DNA from 4 places in the Mesorhizobium sp. M8A.F.Ca.ET.181.01.1.1 genome. Region 2 is predicted to be linked to each of the others. Evidence: predicted binding sites of a transcription regulator. Region 2 holds the regulator's gene; each other region holds the start of a gene.
The links. Region 2 encodes PhoB, which activates phosphate uptake and scavenging genes when phosphate is short. Its sites were predicted from a motif close to TGTCATNNANCTGTCAT; they were not measured.
Positions count from the first base shown of each region.

Region 1: a site for PhoB is predicted at 3,005-3,021, ahead of EN824_RS21855 (DUF1045 domain-containing protein). Genes of this name have one in related genera too.
Region 3: a site for PhoB is predicted at 3,044-3,060, ahead of phnF (phosphonate metabolism transcriptional regulator PhnF). Genes of this name have one in related genera too.
Region 4: a site for PhoB is predicted at 2,645-2,661, ahead of phnC (phosphonate ABC transporter ATP-binding protein). Genes of this name have one in related genera too.

Region 1 covers NZ_SRTV01000006.1:166,802-172,630, forward strand. The annotation lists gene iolD (3D-(3,5/4)-trihydroxycyclohexane-1,2-dione acylhydrolase (decyclizing)) at 1-461, shown strand, start outside; gene iolE (myo-inosose-2 dehydratase) at 578-1,495, shown strand; gene EN824_RS21840 (DUF3329 domain-containing protein) at 1,560-1,793, shown strand; gene iolB (5-deoxy-glucuronate isomerase) at 2,097-2,909, shown strand; gene EN824_RS21855 (DUF1045 domain-containing protein) at 3,061-3,768, shown strand; gene EN824_RS21860 (alpha-D-ribose 1-methylphosphonate 5-triphosphate diphosphatase) at 3,800-4,939, shown strand; gene phnN (phosphonate metabolism protein/1,5-bisphosphokinase (PRPP-forming) PhnN) at 4,936-5,565, shown strand; gene EN824_RS21870 (COG4280 domain-containing protein) at 5,700-5,829, shown strand, end outside.
Region 2 covers NZ_SRTV01000005.1:480,145-485,973, reverse strand. The annotation lists gene EN824_RS20895 (sugar ABC transporter permease) at 1-753, opposite strand, end outside; gene xylF (D-xylose ABC transporter substrate-binding protein) at 895-1,935, opposite strand; gene EN824_RS20885 (ROK family protein) at 2,200-3,444, shown strand; gene phoB (phosphate regulon transcriptional regulator PhoB) at 3,698-4,387, opposite strand; gene phoU (phosphate signaling complex protein PhoU) at 4,406-5,113, opposite strand; gene pstB (phosphate ABC transporter ATP-binding protein PstB) at 5,139-5,829, opposite strand, start outside.
Region 3 covers NZ_SRTV01000003.1:96,724-102,552, reverse strand. The annotation lists gene EN824_RS13220 (sugar ABC transporter ATP-binding protein) at 1-212, shown strand, start outside; gene EN824_RS13215 (ABC transporter permease) at 209-1,177, shown strand; gene EN824_RS13210 (zinc-binding alcohol dehydrogenase family protein) at 1,255-2,271, shown strand; gene phnF (phosphonate metabolism transcriptional regulator PhnF) at 2,280-3,029, opposite strand; gene phnG (phosphonate C-P lyase system protein PhnG) at 3,140-3,601, shown strand; gene phnH (phosphonate C-P lyase system protein PhnH) at 3,601-4,212, shown strand; gene EN824_RS13190 (carbon-phosphorus lyase complex subunit PhnI) at 4,215-5,327, shown strand; gene EN824_RS13185 (alpha-D-ribose 1-methylphosphonate 5-phosphate C-P-lyase PhnJ) at 5,324-5,829, shown strand, end outside.
Region 4 covers NZ_SRTV01000003.1:89,828-95,656, reverse strand. The annotation lists gene phnK (phosphonate C-P lyase system protein PhnK) at 1-112, shown strand, start outside; gene phnL (phosphonate C-P lyase system protein PhnL) at 432-1,139, shown strand; gene EN824_RS13170 (DapH/DapD/GlmU-related protein) at 1,136-1,753, shown strand; gene EN824_RS13165 (DUF1868 domain-containing protein) at 1,900-2,610, shown strand; gene phnC (phosphonate ABC transporter ATP-binding protein) at 2,740-3,597, shown strand; gene phnD (phosphonate ABC transporter substrate-binding protein) at 3,708-4,616, shown strand; gene phnE (phosphonate ABC transporter, permease protein PhnE) at 4,672-5,628, shown strand; gene phnE (phosphonate ABC transporter, permease protein PhnE) at 5,632-5,829, shown strand, end outside.

The DNA.
Region 1 (5,829 bases), on a different contig from region 2:
TCGTCGTCATGATCGGCGACGGCTCCTATCTGATGCTGAATTCCGAGATCGCCACCTCGGTGATGCTCGGCCTGAAACTGACCATCGTGCTGCTCGACAACAGGGGGTTCGGCTGCATCAACCGGCTGCAGATGGCGACCGGCGGTGCCAACTTCAACAACCTGTTGAAGGACTCGCGCCACGAGATCCTGCCCGATGTCGACTTTGCCGCGCATGCCGCCAGCATGGGCGCGATATCAGAAAAAGTTTCGTCGATCGCCGGGCTGGAGACGGCGCTGGCTCAGGCGAAAAAGAACGACCGCACCACCGTGCTGGTCATCGACACCGACCCGCTGGTTTCCACCGATGCCGGCGGGCACTGGTGGGACGTGGCGGTGCCCGAGGTCTCGGCGCGGCCGCAGGTGAACGCGGCGCGCAAGGCCTATGACGAGAAGCGGCGGATGCAGAGCGTCGGCGATTGATGTCGGTGCCGAAACCCCCCCTTCTCCCGTCCTTATACGGGGAGAAGGTGCCGGCGGGCGGATGAGGGGCAGCGCCAACCAACAGGTAATAAGCAGTTCTAAACCGGAGTGACGACTTGAAAGCCAAACTGGGCATGTCCCCCATCGCATGGTGGAACGACGATCTTGCCGAACTGAGCGATGACGTGTCGCTGGAAGAATGTCTGCGCCAGTCGCGCTCTGCCGGCTTCACCGGCATGGAAATGGGCCGGCGCTTTCCCAACGACCCAAAGGTGATGCTGCCGATCCTGAAGGCCGCCGACGTGACGCTATGCGGCGGCTGGTTTTCCGGCACGCTGGTCGACGAGGAGATGGCTGCGAACAAGGAGCGCATCCAGCCGATGATCGACCTGTTCAAGGCGGTCGACGCGCCCTGCATCGTCTATGGCGAGGTCGGACGCTCGATCCAGGGCGACCGCTCCAGGCCGCTCGCCACCAAGCCGAAGCTTTCGGGCGACGAAATGAAGGCCTACGCGCGGCGCCTGACGGAATTCGGCGAATGGTGCGCCGGGCAAGGCATGCCGCTTTCCTACCACCACCACATGGCGGCGGTAGTCGAGACCGAGCCGGAACTGGACGCCTTCATGCGCCATTCCGGCGAGGGCATTCCGCTGCTGCTCGATGCCGGGCACCTGGCCTTTGCCGGCGGCGACGTGCTGCGCGCCATCGACAACCACCACAAGCGCATCAGCCACGTCCATGTGAAGGATGTGCGCATGGAGGTGATCGACGGGCTCGACCGCACGAAACAATCCTTCCTCGACGCCGTGGCGCTCGGCGCCTTCACCGTGCCGGGCGACGGTTCGCTCGATTTCGGCGCCATCGTGCAGCGCTTCGCCGATCATGGCTATGAAGGCTGGTTCGTGGTCGAGGCCGAGCAGGACCCCAGGAAGAACCCGCCGCTCAAGATGGCGCAGGTTGGCCATAAGGAACTGATGCGGGTGATGACCGCCGCCGGCTACACCGTCGAGACGCAGGGCTTCCCGAATGCCTGAAGGCTGGATTGGTCGCCACCGGTGGCTTATCTGAGAACTGGTTCAGCAACTCTCGGATGGCGCGATGAAAGATTATGAACACCCGTTCTTCCGGCCGCTGTGGCGGCGCGTTGCCGTCGTCGCGGTCTGCGTGATCTGGTCGGTGATCGAGTTCGCCTCCGGCACCCCGTTCTGGGGCGTGATTGCGCTCGGCTTCGCCGGCTATGCCGTCTGGCAGTTTTTTTATCTGTACAAGCCGGTGGAGGAGACGAAGGCAACGGCTGCGGAACCCAAGGTCGGCATCGAACCCAAGGAATGATGGAAGAAGTTCCAGTGGATTGGATACGTGCGTAACGGATCGCATACGTTGGTGATTGGCCGAAACGCTCCTCGCTTCGTCATCCTAGGGCGGAGCAAGGAGCGCAGCGACGCGGCGCAGACCCTAGGATCCATGCCGTTGGATTGAAGCGTTGCGACGGTGCAGAATTCCGCTCCGCTCCGCTGCGGGGTCACGGAATGGATCCTAGGGTCTCCGCGACGGAGCTTCGCTCCTGCTACGCCCTAGGATGACGAAGTTGGGAGGCTTCGGCCGATCTCGAAGATTTGCGATAGGAGAGACAAAATGTCGAAACTGCTCGTCAAAGCCGACAAGGGCAATGGCCGCGTCGCGCATGTCACGCCGCAAGGCGCTGGCTGGACCTATGTCGGTTTCGATCTGCATCGGCTGAAGCCCGGCCAGAGCGCCTCGGGACAGTCGGACGACCGCGAAGTCTGCCTGGTCTTCGTGACCGGCAAGGGTACGGCAAAAGCCGGCGGCAAGGATCTCGGCCTGCTCGGCGAGCGCATGTCGCCTTTCGAGGGCAAGCCGTGGTCGGTCTACGTGCCGCAGGGATCGGACTGGTCGGTGACGGCCGACACCGAGCTGGAACTCGCGGTATGCTCGGCGCCCGGCCTTGGCGGCGGCTTGCCGGTCCGGGTGATCGGGCCGGACGATCTCGGCCAGGAGGTGCGCGGCAAGGGCACCAACACGCGCTACGTCACCAACATCCTGCCTGAGGGGCAGCCGGCCGACTCGCTGCTGGTGGTCGAGGTCATCACGCCCGGCGGCCACACGTCGAGCTACCCGCCGCACAAGCACGACCAGGACAATCTGCCCGCTGAATCCTATCTCGAGGAAACCTACTACCACCGCCTCAACCCGCCGCAGGGTTTTGCCTTCCAGCGCGTCTATACCGACGCCGACAAGGATGGCCGGCGCGCGCTGGACGAAGCCATGGCGATCGAGGACGGCGATGTCGTGCTGGTGCCCAAGGGCTATCACCCTTGTGCCGCCTGCCATGGCTATGACCTCTATTACCTCAATGTGATGGCCGGGCCGAAGCGGACGTGGAAATTCCACAACGCGCCCGAGCACGAATGGTTGATGAAGGCCTGACCGTTCTGCGTTTCCGGTTGAATTTGTTGGTCCAGTTGGGAAAAATCGTCGGCTAACGACCCTGAGGGTCGATTTGCCTTCGAAACCCTTCAAAGCTTCGTCAATCCGTCATGGAAATCACCTATGGCAACGTTTCTGACGAGGACTTCCCATGCGTTATGCCATCTATTTCACCCCCAGGCAGGACGAGCTGCTGGCGCGTATCGCCGCCAACTGGCTGGGCCGCGACCCGTTCGGTGCCGCGACCGGCCCGGTTGAGGCCGTGGCCGACCTGTCGGCGGCGGAAGTGGCCTTCCACACCGCTTCGGCGCGCCGCTATGGCTTTCACGCCACGCTGAAAGCGCCCTTCCGCCTGGCCGCCACCGAGACCGAGGCTTCGCTGCGCGCGGCGCTAGACCATTTTGCCGAAGCAACGCCGGTTGTGACGATCCCGCGTCTGGTCGTCAGCCAGATCGACAGCTTCTTCGCGCTGGTGCCGGATGGTCCGCTGCCTCCGCTCAACCGCTTCGCCGACGACGTCGTGCGCGATTTCGACCGGTTTCGCGCGCCGTTGAGCGAGGCCGAGATCGAGCGGCGCAGCCCGGATTCGCTGAAGCCTGCCGAGTTTCGCAATCTCTGCCAGTGGGGCTATCCCTATGTTTTCGAGACCTTCCGCTTCCACATGACCCTGTCGGGCCGGGCCGGCCCACAGGAAAGCCCTCGCCTGCGCGCGGCGATCGACGGCCTTTTCGCCGATGTGTTGCGCCAGCCCGTGCTGGTGGATGCGCTGACATTGTTTGTCGAACTCGAACCCGGTGCGCCGTTCATGGTGCTGTCCCAGCACGCGCTTGGACGCCGCCCGGCCAGAAAAACAGCCTGACAGGCGCCGGAAGAAGCAAGGACCAGCCGCAATGACCGCCGAAACTGTTCTTTCCAACGCCCGCATCGTTCTTGCCGACGAGATCGTCGAAGGCTCGCTGGTGTTGCGCGACGGCTTTATCGCCGGCATCGATGCCGGCGCGGCCCGGACCGGCGAGGACATGGGCGGCGACTTCATCATTCCAGGACTGGTCGAACTCCACACCGACCATCTCGAGGGCCATTATGCGCCGCGGCCGAAAGTGCGCTGGAACCCGATCGCCGCGGTGCTTGCCCATGACGCGCAGGTGGCGACCGCCGGCATCACCACCGTGCTCGATGCGCTCCGCGTCGGCATGGACGAGGACGCCGACCTGACATCGGACGACATCCGCAAGCTGGCAGATGCGATCGAGGACAGTGTCCAGCAGGAGCGGCTGCGGGCAGACCATTTCATCCATCTGCGCTGCGAGGTCTCGGCACCGGACTGCCTGAGGGCCTTCGCCAATTTCGAGACAGACGACAGGGTGAAACTGGCGTCGCTGATGGATCATGCGCCGGGCCAGCGCCAGTTCGTCAACCTTGAAACCTACGCCTACTACTACCAGCGCAAGCTGAAGCTCTCGGATCAGGATTTCAAGAAATTTTGCGGGAAGCGGATGGGCGAGTCGGCACGCAATTCAGGACCGAACCGCGTCTTCATCGCCGCCGCCTGCCAGGAGCGCGGCATCGTGCTCGCCAGCCATGACGACGCCACGTCGGCTCATGTCGACGAGGCCATCGAGCAGGGCGTGAGGGTCGCCGAGTTCCCGACCACAGAGGAAGCGGCGCGGGCCTCGAAGGCCGCCGGGCTCGGCGTGCTGATGGGCGCGCCCAATGTCATGCGCGGCGCCTCGCATTCGGGCAATGTTTCGGCACGCACCCTGGCCAGTGACGGCCTGCTTGACATCCTGTCGTCCGACTACATCCCCTTCAGCCTGATCCAGTCGGCCTTCTTCCTCGGCGACATGGTCGAAGGCATTTCGCTGCCGCAGGCCGTCGCCATGGTCTCGAAGAACCCGGCGCAGGCCGTCGGCCTTGACGACCGCGGGATCATCGAACAGGGACGCCGCGCCGATCTGGTGCGGGTGCGCGTCGACGATCATGTTCCGGTCGTGCGCACCGTGTGGCGGCAGGGATGCCGGGTGGCATGATGGTGTCGGCCTTGATGGAGCGCGAACTGTCCGCCGAAACCTTTCCGATCCGTCATGGCGTCTTTGTTGCCGTCGTAGGCCCTAGCGGTGCCGGCAAGGACACGGTGATCGGTTACGCCAAGGCGCTTTTCGCCGACGAGACGCAGCTGGAGTTCGTTCGCCGCGTCATCACCAGGCCGAGCGATGCGGCGAGCGAGGATCACGACACGCTGGCCGACGCCGCCTTCGCCGAGGCCGAGGCCGATGGCGCCTTCGCCATCTCCTGGGAAGCGCATGGCCTGCGCTATGGCCTGCCCGCCGATGTCGACTGGTCCGTTTCCAATGGCCATGTCGCCGTTGCCAACGTATCGCGCGCGGTCATCCCCACCTTGCGCGAACGCTATGCCAATCTGGCGATCGTCGAGATCACCGCTTCGCCCCAAGTGCTGGCCGAGCGGCTGGCGATGCGCGGCCGCGAGTCGCGCGGCGAAGTGCTGGCACGGCTGGCGCGCAGCGCCAGTGTGACCTTGTCCGGCCCTGGCGTCACCTCAATCGACAACAGCGGTCCGCGCGAGGTGGCCGGTGAGCGCTTCGCCGAGCTGCTACGCAAGGCAATGGCCTTCTCCGACATGTCGGGGCTGATCTGATCGAGGCCAGTTTCACCCGTCTGCTTGCGCTGCCGCCGGAACGCTTTGGGCTGCTGGCCGCGTAGGGTGATTCTGGACTACGATCCGGGAATTCGCCCCCAGGGAATCAGGGTCGAGCAAGACAGGAAGCCTTGATGCAGACACTGACACCCATCCTCTCGACAGTCACGGCGGCATTTCTCGCCTCCCTGGTCGAGGTCGTCGAAGCCTTCACCATTGTGCTCGCGGTCGGGGTGACACGCAGCTGGCGTCCGGCCTTGACGG
Region 2 (5,829 bases):
GAGCAGCGTCTCGGCCCAGACCGGCCGTAGCGGGAAGCGGAAGCGCTTGCGCTGCACGCGCCCGTTGAACAGCGCGAACACGACGGCCAGGCAGGCGACGATGCCCACGACCCAGCTCCAGGTGGCGCCGATCGATCCGGCCGGGCCGCCGCCCATCAGCTGGAAGGTGGCGTCGAGCGGTGCCACCGTCTGGCCTGACGTGACCCACCAGGCGGCGCCGCGCCAGACCAGCAGGCCGCCCAGCGTGACGATGAAGGCCGGCACTTCGAGATAGGCAATGACGAAGCCCTGGAAGGCGCCGATCAAAAGGCCGAGCGCCAGGCCGATGACCAGAGCCAGGACCCAGATCCATGGGTTGCCGAGTTCAAGCCCCACGAACCGAACCAGGAAATGTACCTGCGCAAAACCCATGACCATGCCGATCAGGCCCTCGGCGGAACCGACGGACAGGTCGATGTTGCGCATGACGATGACCAGCACCATGCCACAAGCCATGATGGCGACCGCGGACGTCTGCACCGACAGGTTCCACAGATTGCGCGGCGTGAGAAACGTGCGGCTGTCGAAATCGAGCGGATTGACGCCGAGACGCAGGCTCGAAATCACATGCAGCGCGACCCAGATCAGCAGCAGGGCGCCGATCATGCCGAGCATGCGGGTGTCGATCTCGGTCGCCTTCAGGAACCGGGCGACCGCGCCGAGTTCCGAGGCGCGCGCGGTATCGGCCTGCGGGTTGGACGTCGTATCGGTCATGATTTCCTCCAACCGGCTGGCCGTCTACGCGGATGCCGAAGCCAGCCTAGAAGCTATCCGCGTGATGCGGAAACACAAATCTTTTTGAGAAAACGCCGCGGCTTTGGGCCGCGGCGCCTTCATTTCTTCAAGCGGTCAAACTCAGTTGCAGGCCGCAACGCTGCCGGCGGCGACGCCTGCGCAGACTTCGTCCTTCTTGATCCAGCCGGCGTCGATGACGAGGTTGAGATTATCCTTGGTGATGGCGACCGGGGTCAGGAACAGCGACTTGACGGTGTTGCCGCCAGGCGTCGTGAAGTCCTTCACGCCGGCGATGTCGGTCATCTTCTTGCCGTCGGCGAGCTGCGAGGCGATCTCGGCGGCGTTCTTGCCGAGTTCACGCGCGTCCTTCCACACCGACACGGTCTGGGTGCCGAGCGCGATGCGGTTGAGCGCGGCGTGGTCGCCGTCCTGGCCAGAGACCGGCACGGTGCCGGCGAGCCCCTGCGCCGTCAGCGCCGCGACGACGCCGCCGGCGGTGCCGTCATTGGCCGCGACCACCGCGTCGACCTTGTTGTCATTGGCGGTGAGGAACTGCTCCATGTTCTTCTGGGCGTTGGCGGGCAGCCAGCCGTCCGTATAGGCCTCGCCGACATTCTTGATCTTGCCCGAGTCGATGGCTTCCTTCAGCACTTCCATCGAGCCCGAGAACAGGAAGTCGGCATTCGGGTCGGCACCCGAGCCCTTGATGAAGACGTAGTTGCCTTCAGGCTTCACCTTGAACACTTCGCGGGCCTGCATGCGGCCGACTTCCTTGTTGTCGAAGGTCAGGTAGAAGACGTCCTTGTTTTCGATCAGGCGGTCATAGCCGACGACCGGAATGCCCTCGTCGAGCGCTTTCTGCACCGCCGGACCGATGGCCGAGGCATCCTGCGCCAGGATGATCAGCGAATTGGCGCCCTGCGAAATCAGGCTCTCGACATCGGTCAGCTGCTTGCCGGGATTGGACTGCGCATCGGCGGAAATGTACTTGTCGCCCGCGGCCTCGATCGCCTTCTTCATGGCGGCCTCGTCGGTCTTCCAGCGCTCTTCCTGGAAGTTGGACCAGGAAACGCCGATGACCTTGTCCTTCGCCTGCGCGACCGACACCAGTGTCAGCGACATGGCGACACCCGCCAGGATGGCGGCTGTGAATCTCTTCATGATATCCTCCCTGCGCCGCGTATGGCGCGACCAAACTGGCCCGAAGGCCGGCACAAAGGCTCTATTTTTTCGAGCCTCGAAAAAACACTGGTCCATCGCCAGAACACTGTCAACATCGATTCTGATGGATTTTGAGGTGCCAGAAATTTTTTTTCGAGCCTCGCAATAAATAAATGACAGCACCGGCCGCTTCTGCCAGTGTTTGACCCTGTTGCCGGAGGTATTCGAGGGGGATCAAGAACCGCGGCAACCGGGAGGGAAAGCATGTCGGTGGGAATCCGCCACGACGATCTGCGCCGGCGCAACCGCGCAATGGTGATTGCAGCCGTGCGCCGGGATGGTCAGCCCTCGCGCACCGAGATCGCCGCCACCACTGGCCTCAGCCACTCGACCATATCGGCGATATCCGCCGACCTGATCGGCGAAGGTATCCTGACCGAAGGCAAGCCGAACGAGGCCGGCTCGCTCAAACGCGGCCGGCCGCAGGTTGGCCTCGGCCTCAACCCCGAGGCCGCGGCTGTGATGACCGTGGTGCTGTCGCTGAATTTCCTATCCGTCGCCGTCATCGATTATGCCGGCCAGGTGGTCGCCGAGGAGCAGCGCCGGCTGGACACGCTGACCATGTCGCGCGAGGCGCTGATCGGCGAATGCACGGCAATAGTGCGCCGCCGCATCGAGGACCCCGATCTCGATATCCGCAGTGTTGCCCGCATCGCGCTGGCGATCCAGGGCATCACCGACACCAAGGCGCGTGCCATGCTGTGGTCGCCGATCACGCCGCAGACGGACATTGCCTTCGCCGACATACTCGAAGCCGAATTCGGCATCCCCGCCACCATGGAGAACGACTGCAACATGATGGCGGTGGCGTTGCGCTGGCGCGACCCTCAACGCTACCGCGACGACTTCATCGCCATCCTGCTCTCGCACGGCATCGGCATGGGCCTGGTGCTCAAGGGCGAACTGTTCACCGGCACCCATTCATCGGGCGGCGAATTCGGCCACATGATCCATCGCCCGGGCGGCGCGCTCTGCCGTTGCGGGCGGCGCGGCTGCGTCGAGGCCTATGCCGGCAACTATGCCATCTGGCGTAATGCCAGGCAGCTTGGCGAGGACGCCGAACCGGTCGCCGATGTCAGCGACGCGCAGATGCGGACACTCGCCGCGACGGCAAGGGAGAAAGACGGACCGGAGCGCGAAGCCTATCGCAAGGCGGGCGAGGCGCTGGGCTATGGGCTGGGCAGCCTGTTCGCGCTGATCGACCCGGCGCCGGTCGCCATGGTCGGTGTCAGTGCCGCCGCCTTCGATCTGATCGAGCCGGCCTTGCGCGAGGCCATCGCCCAGACCGCCGGCGGCCAGCATTCGGAATCGATTTCCTTCGACACCGAGCCGAACGAACTGCCGCTCATTCGCGAAGGCTGCGCCATGCGCGCCTTGACCTTCGTCGACCAGGAGATTTTCGCGCCGGGCGTGCAGGCGAGAGGCAGTGCTGGGAAGAGCGTGGCCTGAGCGAACGCTCCGGTGAATCACCACCAATGCTGGAGGTTGGCCGAGCGCCCTCAAGGTCGTCATCCCTGGGCGGAGCAGCCGCGAAGCGGCGTCGCGGAGACCCTGGGATCCATGCCGTGACCTCGATCGTAGAGTGCAACGGCGCAGAATTCTGCACTGCGGCGACGCGTCGAGGTCCCGGCATGGATCCTCGGGTCTGCGCCGCGTCGCTTCGCTCCTGGATGACGAAGTCAGGGGCGTAGCCGCCCTCGACCTAGTCTTCCCTGATCGCGTAGCCCGCGCCGCGGATGGTGCGGATGACGTCGGGCATGCGGCCATTGTTGACCGCTTTGCGCAGCCGGCCGACATGTACGTCCACCGTGCGCTCGTCGATATAGATCGTCTCGCCCCAGACATTGTCGAGCAACTGGCTGCGCGAGAACACCCGGCCGGGATGGCGCATCATGAATTCGAGCAGCCGGAACTCGGTCGGTCCGAGCCGGATTTCGCTCTTCTTGCGATAGACCCGGTGCGATTCACGGTCGAGCACGATGTCGCCGACCTTGAGCACGCTGGACAGCACTTCCGGCTTGGCGCGACGCAGCAGCGCCTTGACCCGGGCCATGAATTCCGGCGTCGAGAACGGCTTGACCAGATAGTCGTCGGCGCCGGTCGAAAGGCCACGCACGCGGTCGCTCTCCTCACCGCGCGCCGTGAGCATGATGATCGGCAACCTCTCGGTCTCGGGCCGCATTCGCAGGCGCCGACAGAGTTCGATGCCGGAAACAGCCGGCACCATCCAGTCGAGCACCAGGAGGTCGGGCACATTCTCCTGGAGGCGGATCTCGGCTTCGTCGCCGCGCGTCACCACCTCGACCTGGTAGCCTTCCGATTCCAGATTGTAGCGGAGGAGCACGCCGAGCGGCTCCTCGTCCTCCACCACCATGATGCGTGGCGCGATCATTGGCAGATCATCCTATCGTCAAGCCGCCGGCGCCGACATCGCCGTCTCGTCCTGCTTCGGACGATTGGCGGGCAGTTGCGTTCCGGTCAGCACATAATACGCATTCTCGGCGATGTTGGTCACATGGTCGCCGATGCGCTCGAGATTCTTGGCGCAGAACAAGAGATGCGTGCAAGCCGTGATGTTGCGCGGATCCTCCATCATGTAGGTCAGCAGTTCGCGGAACACCGAGGTGTATTTGACGTCGATGCGTTCGTCGTCATTCCTGAGCTTGGCGAGGGCGGCGGCATCGCCGGCCGCATATTCCTCGACCACGCCCTGCACCTGGATCAGCACCAGCTGCGCCATGGAGTCGATCGAGTGCGACAGGTCGCGCGGCGTCGCGGTGAGGCCGACGGAACCGACACGCTTGGCGATGTTCTTGGCAAGGTCGCCGATGCGCTCGAGGTCGCCCGCCATGCGGATCGAGCCGACGACATGACGCAGATCGTCGGCCATCGGCTGGCGCTTGGCGATCAGGGTGATGGCGCGGTCGTCGAGTTCGCGCTGGCGCGCATCCATGATGGCGTCGTCGGAGACGACGCGCTGTGCCAGCGCGTTGTCGGAATTCAGCAGAGCCTTGGTGGCGCCGCCGACCATCGTGCCGGCGAGATCGCCCATGTCGCTGATCAGCCTGCTGATCTGTCCGAGATCCTCATCGAAGGCTGCGACTGTGTGTTCGGCCATGATCCTCGTCCTCGTATGCGTGATATCAGCCGAAGCGGCCGGTGATGTAGTCCTGCGTGCGCTTCTCACGAGGCGACGTGAAGATCTTCTCGGTCTTGTCGAATTCGACCAGTTCGCCCAGATACATGAACGCCGTCTGGCGCGACACGCGCGCCGCCTGCTGCATGTTGTGGGTGACGATGACGATCGTGTAGTCGGCCTGCAGCTCGTCGATCAGTTCCTCGATCTTGGCGGTCGACAGCGGGTCGAGCGCCGAGGCTGGTTCGTCGAGCAGGATGACTTCCGGCTTCACCGCCACGGTGCGGGCGATGCAAAGACGCTGCTGCTGGCCGCCCGACAGGCTGAGGCCGCTAGCGTTGAGCTTGTCCTTGACCTCGGTCCACAATGCCGCGCGCTTCAGCGCCTGTTCGACACGGCCGTCCATCTCGGACTTGCTGATCTTCTCGTAGAGACGGACGCCGAAAGCGATGTTCTCGTAGATCGACATCGGGAACGGCGTCGGCTTCTGGAACACCATGCCGATCTTGGTGCGCAGGAGATTGAGATCCTGCGAGCGGTCGAGGATGTTCTGGCCGTCGAGCAGCACCTGGCCGTCGGCGCTCTGCTTCGGGTAGAGCTCGTAGATGCGGTTGAAGACGCGCAGCAGCGTCGACTTCCCGCAGCCCGACGGGCCGATGAAGGCGGTGACGCTGCGCTCGGGCAGCGACAGGCTGATA
Region 3 (5,829 bases), on a different contig from region 2:
TCTACCGCCTGTTCAGCGCGCTCTTGTCAAAGGGCGCCGGCATCATCCTGATCTCATCCTATTTGCCGGAAGTCTATGAACTGGCCGACACGCTGCACGTGTTCCGCCGCGGCAAGCTGGTGGCCACGCACGGCTTCCACACCGCCGATCACGAGGACATCCTCACACAGGCGCTCGCCGAGAAACAAGAAAAGTTGGGAGGAAAGACATGAGCACCGAGGCGATCCCTGCCGAAAAACCGAAGCGCAATTACAACGCCCTGTTCGGACTGACGCTGCTGGCGCTGCTGGTGCTGCTGTGGGTCATCCTGTCGTTATCCACATCGAGCTTCGCGTCGGCCAACAACATCTCGAATCTGCTGCGCCAGGGTTCGATGATCGCCATTTTGGCTGTCGGCCAGACCTTCGTCATCATCACCGGCGGCATCGATCTGTCCGTGGGCGCGGTGGTTGGCTTCGCAACCGTCATCGCCGCGATGTTGATCAACGCCGGCGTCCCGGTCTTCCTCGCCATCCTGCTCACCTTGCTGGTCGGCGTCGCCATCGGCCTCTTCCATGGTTTTGGCATCGTCAAGATGGGCCTGCCGCCTTTCATCATCACGCTGGCGACCCTGACGTCGCTGCGCGGCATTGGCCTCTTGATGACCAACGGCAATTCGATTTCGATCAACAATGATGCTTTCCAGGAATTCTCGCGCAACTCCTTCCTCGGCGTCCCTAATCTGTTCTGGATGGTCCTGCTGGTCGGCATACCCGCCTATGTCTTCCTGCATCACAGCCGCTGGGGCCGGTATCTGTTCTCGGTTGGGTCGAACGCCGAGGCCTCGCGCCTGTCCGGCGTTAACGTCCAGCGCACCATCTTCATGGCCTACACGCTGTCGGGTCTGTGCGCGGCGTTCGTCGGCGTGCTCTTGGCTTCGCGCATCGGCATCGGCAACCCGACCCAGGCCGAAGGGTGGGAACTGCAGGCGATCGCCTCGTCGGTGATCGGCGGCACCTCACTGTTCGGCGCGGTCGGCTCGGTGCACGGGCCACTGCTCGGCGCCTTCATCCTGGCGACCATCAACAACGGCGCCAACCTGCTCAACGTCAACGCCTTCTGGCAGCGTGTCATCACCGGCGTGCTGATCATCGTCATCGTCTATTTCGATGGCCTGCGCCGCCGCGGCGGCAAGTAGTCAACGAACCGAAAATCGAACTCCGGCCCAGTATCAAAACGGGCCGGAGTTTTCGTAAACCCAAATTGGACCGAACCATGAAAGCCGTCGTCTGCCGCTCGCCCGGCGAACTCATTCTGGAAGACCGTCCCGCTCCCGGCTCGCCGCCTCCCGGCTGGGCACTGGTGGCGGTCAGCCATGTCGGCATCTGCGGCACCGACTATCACATCTTCGAGGGCAAGCACCCGTTCCTCGCCTACCCCCGCATCATGGGCCACGAAGTGTCTGGCACCGTCGTCGAAGTCGGCGAAGGAGCCGGTCTTGCGGTCGGCGAACCGGTGATCATCAACCCCTATCTCTCCTGCGGCAAATGCATCGCCTGCCGCCACGGCAAGCCCAATTGCTGTGTGCGCATCGAAGTGCTCGGCGTGCATCGCGATGGCGCCATGTGCGAACAGATCCTGGTGCCGACGCAGAACCTCTATCCCACCAACGGCCTGTCGCTCGCCGACGCCGCCGCCGTCGAATTCCTGGCCATCGGCGCCCATGCCGTGCGCCGCGCGCGTTCCGAGCCCGGTGCACGCACGCTGGTCATCGGCGCCGGTCCGATCGGCCTCGGCACCGCCATCTTCGCCCGCATCGCCAGGCTCGACGTCAGCTTGCTCGACATGAGCAGCGAAAGGCTGGGCTTCGCGTCAAGCGAGCTCGGCTTCTCAGTCCTTGACGGCTCACAAGCGCCGGTTGCCGATCTGGTGCGCGACGCGACTGGTGGCGAAGGCTTCGACGTGGTCTTCGACGCCACCGGCAACACCTCCTCGGTGCAATCGGCCTTCGCCCATGTCGCGCATGGCGGCACGCTTGTGCTGGTCAGCGTCGTCAAGGACGACATCGTCTTTTCCGATCCCGAGTTCCACAAGCGCGAGATGACGCTGGTCGGCAGCCGCAATGCGCTGCGCGCCGATTTCGATCATGTCGCCGCCTCGATCCGCAATGGCGCCGTGCCGCTGGCCAAGCTCGTCACCCACCGGACCACGCTGACCGATACGCCAGGGGATCTCGCACGCTGGGTCCATGAAAAGTCGGGCCTGATCAAGGCCGTGATCGAGATCGGATAGCCGGGGCGTTACAGCGCCGACAGCTTCAGCTCCACCCGCTCGGCCGGAAAACGTGACTCCGAAAACTGGATCGGCTGGCCGTCGGGCGTGACGTTGACCGCCACCGTGACCAGCACGATGGCGCCCGGCTGCAGATCGAGATCGGCAAGATCCGCGGCGTCGGCATGGCGCGCCGAGAGCACGGTCGATTGCCTGAGATAATCGTCGATGCCGAAACGCGCGAGCGACGCGGTGATCGAACCGGTCTGCGCCATCGCCTCGTCGATGCCGGCAAAGCGTCTGGCATCGAACCAGCTGGCAGCACGCGACACGGACCGTCCGTCGGCCTCGCCGCGTGTTTCCAGCCGCATCACGTCAGCGCCCCTGGCAAGGCCAAGACCCTCGGCGACACGCTGGCTGGCCGGCTCGATCGATGAAGAGAGCAGCACGATGTGTCGTTCCGACGTCTGTCCCTGCAGGCCCGCCGAGAAACGCGTACGCGCGCCGATCGGATAGGACAGCCGCTTGCGCGACAAGACGAACGTGCCGCGCCCTTGCTCGGCCCGCAGCACGCCCTCCTGCACGAGGGCCGATATGGCGCTGCGTACTGTGTGACGGTTGACGCCGTAGCGCTCGGCCAGCGCGACTTCGGGCGGCAGCGCGGCATTTTCGGCGAAATCGCCAATGGCAATCGCTTGCAGGATCCTGTCGGCGATCTGGCGCCATAGTGAAACACCGCTGCGCCGCTCGATGCTGTCGGCCGCTTGCTGCCCGATCATGTTTTGCCCCCGCCTGTCACGCACCCGTCATGGACTCGCGTTAGGGAATATGTATAATTTGTATAGTTGTCTATATCAATAGACAAATCTGGCGAAGAGGAAAGCTGCCGATGCGAGGACAGGAAGCCCGCGACCAGGCCGAGCGCAAAGCCGCCATGGCGACGCTGGCGCAATCCAGCGGCGACGACATCGTCCGGCTCTGGAACGAGGCCGGCCTGCCTTCGCAAGCCGAGCTGCTGCGCGGTCCCGAGACCGGCCTGGTCACGCTGCGTGGCCGCATCGGCGGCGGCGGCGCGCCCTTCAATGTCGGCGAAGCGACCGTTACCCGCGCCACGGTCCGGCTGCCGTCCGGACAGGTCGGTCATTGCTACGCGCTTGGCCGCGACAAGCAGAAGGCGAAGCTGGCGGCCATCGCCGACGCGCTCTGGCAGGACCCTGCCCGCCGCGCCGAGGTCGAGACCAGGCTCATTGCGCCCTTACGCTCGGCTCTGACCGTTGCCCACGAAAAACGCCGTGCCGAGACGGCGGCGACGAAAGTGGATTTCTTCACCATGGTTCGCGGAGAAGATTGATGGATATCGCGGCACAATCGATCGAGGGCGGTTTCGCCGATCCGGTCTTCAACGCACAGACCGTGTTTCGGGCAGTCATGGACGCCATGGCGCGGCCGGGCAGCGTCCAGCCCTTGCCGGGCCTGGCCCGCCCGCCGGCGCCGCTTTCGGCAACATCAGGCGCCATTGCACTGGCGCTCTGCGACAACGACACGCCGCTCTGGCTCGACCCGGCCCTGCACGCCTCCGCGGCGATCGGCTCCTGGCTTGGTTTCCACACCGGTGCGCCGCTTGCCAACACCCCGGCCGACGCGCATTTCGCGTTTGTTGCCACACCGGCCGAGATGATGGCGCTCGACGGTTTCTCACAAGGCACGCAGGACTATCCCGATCGATCGACAACGCTGATCCTGCAGGTCGGCGATCTCACTTCAGGAACCCCGCTGTTGCTCGAAGGCCCCGGCATCGAAACCAGCGCCACGATCGCGCCGGCACAAATGCCGCGCCATTTCGTCGAGCAGTGGAAGCAAAACAACAAGCGCTTTCCGCGCGGCGTCGACATCGTCCTCGCCACATCGCAAGGCGTAGCCTGCCTGCCGCGCACGACGCGCATCAAGACGATGGAGGCTTGAAGATGTATGTCGCGGTAAAAGGTGGCGAAGCCGCCATTGCCAACGCCCACGGCCTGCTTGCCGACCGCCGGCGCGGTGACCGCTCGGTGCCCGCGCTCCGCCTCGACCAGATCGTCGAGCAGCTGGCGCTGGGTGTCGACCGGGTGATGAGCGAAGGCTCGCTCTATGACCGTGAACTCGCCGCACTCGCCATCGTCCAGGCGCGCGGCGACATGATCGAAGCGATTTTCCTGGTGCGTGCCTACCGCACCACGTTGCCGCGCTTCGGTTACACCAGACCGATCGACACCAGCGCGATGCTGGTCGAACGGCGCGTCTCGGCGACTTACAAGGACCTGCCTGGCGGCCAGCTGCTTGGCCCGACCTTCGACTACACGCACCGCCTGCTCGACCCCGAGCTTGCCACCGGCGCCGATGTCGCCGAGCCCTTGCAGCGCGCCCGCGAAGCCGAGCCCATGCCGCGTGTCTCGGCCATCCTCGCCCGTGAAGGCCTGATCGAGCCCGATGGCAAGATGCCGCAGGATCACATCCCCGGCGACATCACCCGCGAGCCGCTGGAATTCCCGATGGCGCGCGACATCCGCCTGCAGGCGCTGTCACGCGGCGACGAGGGTTTCCTGCTGGCGCTCGGCTATTCCACGCAGCGCGGCTACGCCCGCAACCATCCCTTTGTCGGCGAGATCCGCATAGGCGAGGTCGAGTTGGAGCTTGACGTTCCCGAACTGCCCTTCGCGGTGCCGCTCGGCACGGTGCGGGTCACCGAATGCCAGATGGTCAACCAGTTCAAGGGCTCGGCCAAGGCGCCGCCGCAATTCACGCGCGGCTACGGTCTCGTCTTCGGCCAGAGCGAGCGCAAGGCAATGGCCATGGCGCTCTGCGACCGGGCGCTACGCGCCTCCGAGTTGGGCGAGGACGTCGTCGCCGCCGCGCAGGACGAGGAGTTCGTCATTTCGCATTCCGACAATGTCCAGGCGACCGGCTTTGTCGAGCATTTGAAACTGCCGCACTATGTCGACTTCCAGGCCGAACTCGACCTCGTGCGCCGCATGCGCGCCGAGTATGAGGCCCGCGAAAATCCAGCGAAGGCGGAAGAAACGAAGGAGGCAGCGGAATGACTGCGCAACCGACCGACATCGCCACCTACAACTTCGCCTATCTCGACGAACAGACCAAGCGGATGATCCGCCGCGCGATCCTCAAGGGCATCGCCATTCCTGGCTACCAGGTGCCGTTCGCCTCGCGCGAAATGCCGATGCCCTACGGTTGGGGCACCGGCGGCGTCCAGGTCACCGCCTCGATCATCGGCCCCGACGACGTGCTGAAGGTCATCGACCAGGGCGCCGACGACACCACCAATGCTGTGTCGATCCGCGCCTTCTTCAAGAAGGTCGCCAATGTCACTGTCACCACCGATACCGCCACCGCCAGCATCATCCAGACCCGCCACCGCATCCCCGAGCATCCGCTGACCGCCGGCCAGGTGCTGGTCTACCAGGTACCCATTCCCGAGCCGCTGCGCTTCCTCGAGCCGCGCGAGACCGAAACGCGCAAGATGCATGCGCTGGAGGAGTATGGCCTCATGCATGTGAAGCTCTATGAGGACATCGCCAAGCACGG
Region 4 (5,829 bases), on a different contig from region 2:
GATGGTGATGAAGGACGGCCGCGTGGTCGAAAGCGGCCTCACCGACCGTGTGCTCGACGATCCGCGCGCGCCCTACACGCAATTGCTCGTTTCCTCGATACTTCAGGTGTGACGATGGCACCAGGTCACCCCCATCTGCCAAGCGCATTTTGCAACGTTGGAGATTGGCGAAACCGCCCGACACGGCCCCTTCACCCCGTCACTATACGGGGAGAAGTGCCCGGCAGGGCGATGAGGGGCGACGCTGACGTGGCGGGAACGCGCGCTGTGGACGCTTATGCTGTCCCGTTAGCCTCGCCCTGCCCAAAGCAACTTCTCAACCGGACCTCGGCGCTGCCCCTCATTGTCCTGCCGGACATTTCTCCCCGTATAGTGACGGGGAGAAAGAGCCGTATCCTCCCGCCGACCTACGACAATTGGAGAACCTTCTGATGCCGACTCCTCTCGTTGTCTCCGACGTCGCCAAGAGCTTCACCATGCATCTGCGCGACGGCATCAAACTGCCTGTCGTCTCCGGCGTCTCCTTCTCCATCAAGGCGGGAGAATGCACCGTGCTCGGCGGCCCCTCCGGTGCCGGCAAGAGCTCAATCCTGAAGATGCTCTACGGCAACTACGCCGTCGACGAAGGCCAGATCATCGTCACGCACGAGGACGGGTTGATCGATCTCGCCCATGCCAGCCCGCGCACCGTGCTTTCCGTTCGCCGGCAAACGATCGGCTATGTCAGCCAGTTCCTGCGCACCGTGCCGCGCGTCTCGGCTCTCGATGTCGTCGCCGAGCCGCTGGTCGAACGCGGCGAGCAGCGCGAGGCCGCCCGAGCCAAGGCCCGCGCCTTGCTGGCCCAGCTCAACCTGCCGGAAAAACTCTGGATGCTGCCGCCGGCAACCTTCTCCGGCGGCGAGCAGCAGCGCGTCAACATCGCGCGCGGCTTCATCACCGAGCATCCGATCCTGCTGCTCGACGAGCCGACCGCATCGCTCGACGCCACCAACCGCGACGTGGTGATCGAACTCATCGCCGCCAAGAAGCTGGCCGGCGTTGCCCTGCTCGGCATCTTCCACGACCACGATGTGCGCGAGGCGGTGGCCGACCGCATCATCGACGTCACCGCCTTCGCCCCGGGAAAACTCGCCGCATGACCAGGAAATTGTCGGAGACGCCGCTGGTCCACCCCTCAGCGGAGGTGCACAACTCGACGCTCGGCCGCTGGACCGAGATCGCCGACCGCAGCCGGGTGTCGGAAAGCGAACTCGGCGACTATTCCTACATGATGCAGGACTGCGCCGTCTGGTGCGCGACCATCGGCAAGTTTGCCAACATCGCGGCAAGCGTGCGCCTCAACGCCACCAACCATCCGACCTGGCGGCCGACGCTGCACCACTTCACCTACCGCGCGTCGGACTATTGGGATGACGCCGAGCATGAGAGCGAATTCTTCGCTGAACGTCGCGCCAAGCGCGTCAACATCGGCCACGACACCTGGCTCGGCCACGGCTCGACCGTCCTGCCTGGCGTGACCGTCGGCGACGGTGCCGCCGTTGGCGCCGGAGCGGTCGTCTCCAGGGACGTCGCGCCCTACACCATCGTCGCCGGCGTGCCGGCCAAACCGATCCGCGAGCGCTTCGACCGCCGCACCGCCGAACGCTACCAGGCGCTTGCCTGGTGGGATTGGGACCATGCCAGGCTGCGAGCCTCGCTCGACGATTTCCGCGAACTGTCCGCCGAGGCGTTCCTGGAGAAGTACGAGGGATAGGACAATTCCAGGAAAAGGGAGAACCGGTTTTCCTGGAATTGTGTCAGGTGAAGAGACATAGCCGCTCACATCATCGTCATATGGCGGTCCTGTTCATATCCCTGACACAGGACTCGGACAGGACGCCATCTCCCAAGGAGATCTCCATGCCCCACACTGTCAGACCCTCGCTCGCTGGATTCTTTGCCGGCTCCAATCCGATGCCGCCGACACATCTCGGCACGCGTTATGACACTTCCGGCAATTTCCTGATCGAACCCGGCAATACCGTCGTCAGCCATCTGGTCATCGGCTCACCATCGGAAGCCGTTGTGCTTGCTGTGCGCGATCGGATGATGGCGATGCCGGACGCCGACCGCCTCGCCTTCACGCCGGTTTCCAGCCTGCACATGACGCTGTTCCAGGGCATCATCGAATATCGCCGCCGCTTGCCCTTCTGGCCGCGCGACGTTCCGCTCGACACCGGCATCGACGCCATGACCCGCCTCTATCTGGAGCGCCTGAGAGGTTTCGAGGGCGCCGGCCCGTTCAATATCAAGGTGGTCGAGATCGTGCCGAGCGGCCTCACCGTTGCCGGCGCGACCGACGAGGATGTGCGCATCATGCGTGCATGGCGCGATGCACTGGCTGTGCCGTTCGGCTACCGGCACCCCGACCATGACGCCTACGTCTTCCACATCACCTTCGCCTATCAGATCCAGCGTCTCGCCGACGACAGGGCTGCTGCCTGGCAGGCGCTGTTCGATGAGAGCCTGGCGCTTTTCGGCCGGGAGGCCCCGGTGATCGAGATCAAGCCGCCCGCCTTCTGCGCATTCCGCGACATGAAGCATTTCGAGGAATTGCTGGTGCTCGGCTGATCGCCAGCAGGACGCGGCCGTCGTATCTGTGGAGCGTAACAAAACTGACATGCTGGCGACATGGCAGGTTCATGTGGCTGCGTTAGGCGAGTGCCTGACGATCAATATGGACCGGACTGGAACCAGCCCATGTCAGCAAGCTCTGCCACGCTCGAAATCCGCGGTGTCAGCCGACGATTTGGCAAGAACACCGCCGTCAGCGACGTCAACATCTCGATCCCGCAGGGGCAGATGGTTGGTGTCATTGGTCGTTCGGGCGCGGGCAAATCAACTCTGCTTCGCATGATCAACCGTCTTGTCGACCCCAGCCAGGGGTCGATTTTTTTTGACGGCGCCGAGGTTTCCCGGTTGCGCGGGTCGCCGCTGCGCCGCTGGCAGCGCGACTGCGCCATGATCTTCCAGCAATTCAACCTGGTGCCGCGCCTCGACGTGCTGACCAACGTACTGCTCGGCAAATTGAACCACCGTTCGACCCTGTCCAACCTTCTCGGCATGTTTTCGCGCGCCGAGTGCGCGGAAGCGGTCGCCGCGCTCGAGCGGCTCGACATCGCCCGCACCGCACTTCAGCCCGCCGGCACCCTGTCGGGCGGACAGCAGCAGCGGGTCGCCATCGCCCGCGCCATGATGCAGCAGCCCAGGGTGATCCTGGCCGACGAGCCGATCGCCTCGCTCGACCCGCTCAATGCCAAGGTGGTGATGGATTCGTTGCAGGACATCAATCTGCGCGAAGGCATAACCGTCGTCACCAATCTTCATACGCTCGATACCGCCCGCACCTATTGCAACCGCATCATCGGCATGGCCGCCGGCAAGGTCGTCTTCGACGGGCCGCCCGAAGAGCTCAACCGCGAAGCTGTGCGTCTTGTCTACGGCGCCGACAGCAATGGCGGCGAGATATCGGAGACCATCACCTCCACCAGCGCTGCCTTCAAGCAGAAAATCGCCGCATCCGCCGGACCGCTCGAACCCGCATTCCCGGGATACTGAGCCCGTTACGGGCCAGTAGCGAGCGCCTGGATCGTCCGCCCGCGTCAAGGGCACTTGTCAAGATCAAGAACGCTGCCGGCGCGGGGCCGGAACTTACAGGAGAGACATCAATGTTCAGGAAGATGGTTTTCGGCGCCGTTTCGGTGCTCGCCATGGCCACCAGCATTGCCCACGCCGCCGACATGAAGGAATTTCGCGTCGGCATTCTCGGCGGCGAAAACGAAACCGACCGGCTGCGCAACTACCAGTGCCTGGCCGACCACCTGAAGACCGAGTTCGGCTTCGAGAAGGTTTCGCTGTTTCCCGCCGCCGACTATGACGGCGTCATCCACGGCCTGCTCGGCGGCACGCTCGACTTCGCCGAACTCGGCGCCTCCGGCTATGCCAGCGTTGTCCTGAAGGACCCGAAAGCCGTCACCCCGATCCTCACCACCAAACAGACCGACGGCGCCACCGGCTATTATTCGATCGGCCTGGCGCTGAAGACCTCGGGGATCACCGACATCAAGTCGGCCAAGGACAAGAAGCTTGGCTATGCCGATCCGGATTCGACTTCCGGCTATTTGATCCCGCTGACCCAGATTCCGAAGGACACCGGCGCTTCGAACGAGACCTTCTTCGCTTCGACCCAGTTCAATGGCGGCCACGAAAACAACGTTCTGGCCGTGCGTGATGGCAAGGTCGACGTCGCGGTTGACGATTCCTCGGGCATCGGCGACTTCAAGAACGGCTACACCTCCGGCACTTTCCACAAGGAAGTCGCCAAGGGCGCCGTCGACCCCAACGACTTCGTCGAAGTCTGGCGCTCGGGCCTGATCCCGAACGGCCCGCTGGTCGTGCGCACCGCGCTCGGCGACGACATGACCGCCAAGCTGACCGCCTTCTTCACTGATCTGCCCAAGAAGGACAAGGCTTGCTTCGAAGGCGTCGAAGGCGGCGATTTTACCGGCTACGTTCCGGTGAAGCCCGACTTCTACAACGTCATCGTCGAAGCCCGTAAGGCAGCCATCGGCGGCTAACGGTGAAATCGGAAGGGGCGGTGTTCAAAACACCGCCCTTTTTGCATCTCCGATCATGACCCTTTCCGTGACAGCCCCCTCCGACGGCATTCACCAGACGGCCGATGCCTGGCGACGCCAGACGTCGCTGCGCCGGTTCTATACCGTGCTCGGCGTCGGCCTCCTGCTTGCCGCGATGCTTTCCAGCATGTGGTTCGCCGACGAAGCCAATGCCGGGCATTTCTTCGACCGGCTGCCGCACATACTGGATTTCCTGAGCTGGCTGGTCCCGAAAGACTGGAACGACGTCTGGCGAGCGCTGTTCGACATCGCCTCGCCGCGTGATACCGGCACCCAGGAATTCAACTTCCCGCTCGGCCGCGTCTATGTCTGGGGCGGTTTCTACGTCCCCGAATATTTCGAACTGATGCTGACCACGGTGAACGTGGCGCTGGTTTCGACCTTCATCGGCTTCATCTTCGCGGTGCCTTTTTCCTTCTTCGCGGCACGCAACCTGACGCCCCATCCGGCACTGAGGCTGGTGGTCAAGCGTTTCATGGAATTGCTGCGTGCCTTTCCGGAAATCGTCATCGCCGGCCTCTTCGCGGCAATCGTCTCGACCGGTCCGATCGCCGCCATAATCGCCATCGGCCTGCATTCGATCGGCGCACTCGGCAAGCTGTTCTACGAGATCAACGAGAACATCGACATGCGCGCCGAGGAAGGCCTGACGGCGGTCGGCGCCAACTGGTTCGAGCGGGTGCGCTTCGCCGACCTTCCGCAGGTGTTGCCCAATTTCGTGTCCTATACGCTGCTGCGGGTCGAGATCAACGTGCGGGCCTCGACCATCATCGGCGCCGTCGGCGGCGGCGGCATCGGCGAAGAGCTGAAGCTGTCCATCTCGCGCGGCTTCGGCGCCAAGACGCTGGCGCTGGTGTTGCTGCTGTTCACGACCATCTTCATCATCGATCAGTTTTCCGCCTGGCTTCGCCGCAAGCTGGTCGGCGAACAAGCCTTTATGATGGGGGCATAGATCATGGCAACCATGACCGCCGAGGAGATGCTGTCGATCGAGGCGCGCCACCCGCAGGTTTTCTGGCGCCCCGCATACAAGCGCTTCGGTCCGCTGCTCCTGTTCGTTGGCACTCTCCTCTATCTGGTCTATGCCTTGTGGTTCTTCAGCCTGCCGCAGGTATTGCGTGAATCGCATTGGGAGCGACTGCCACTCTTCCTG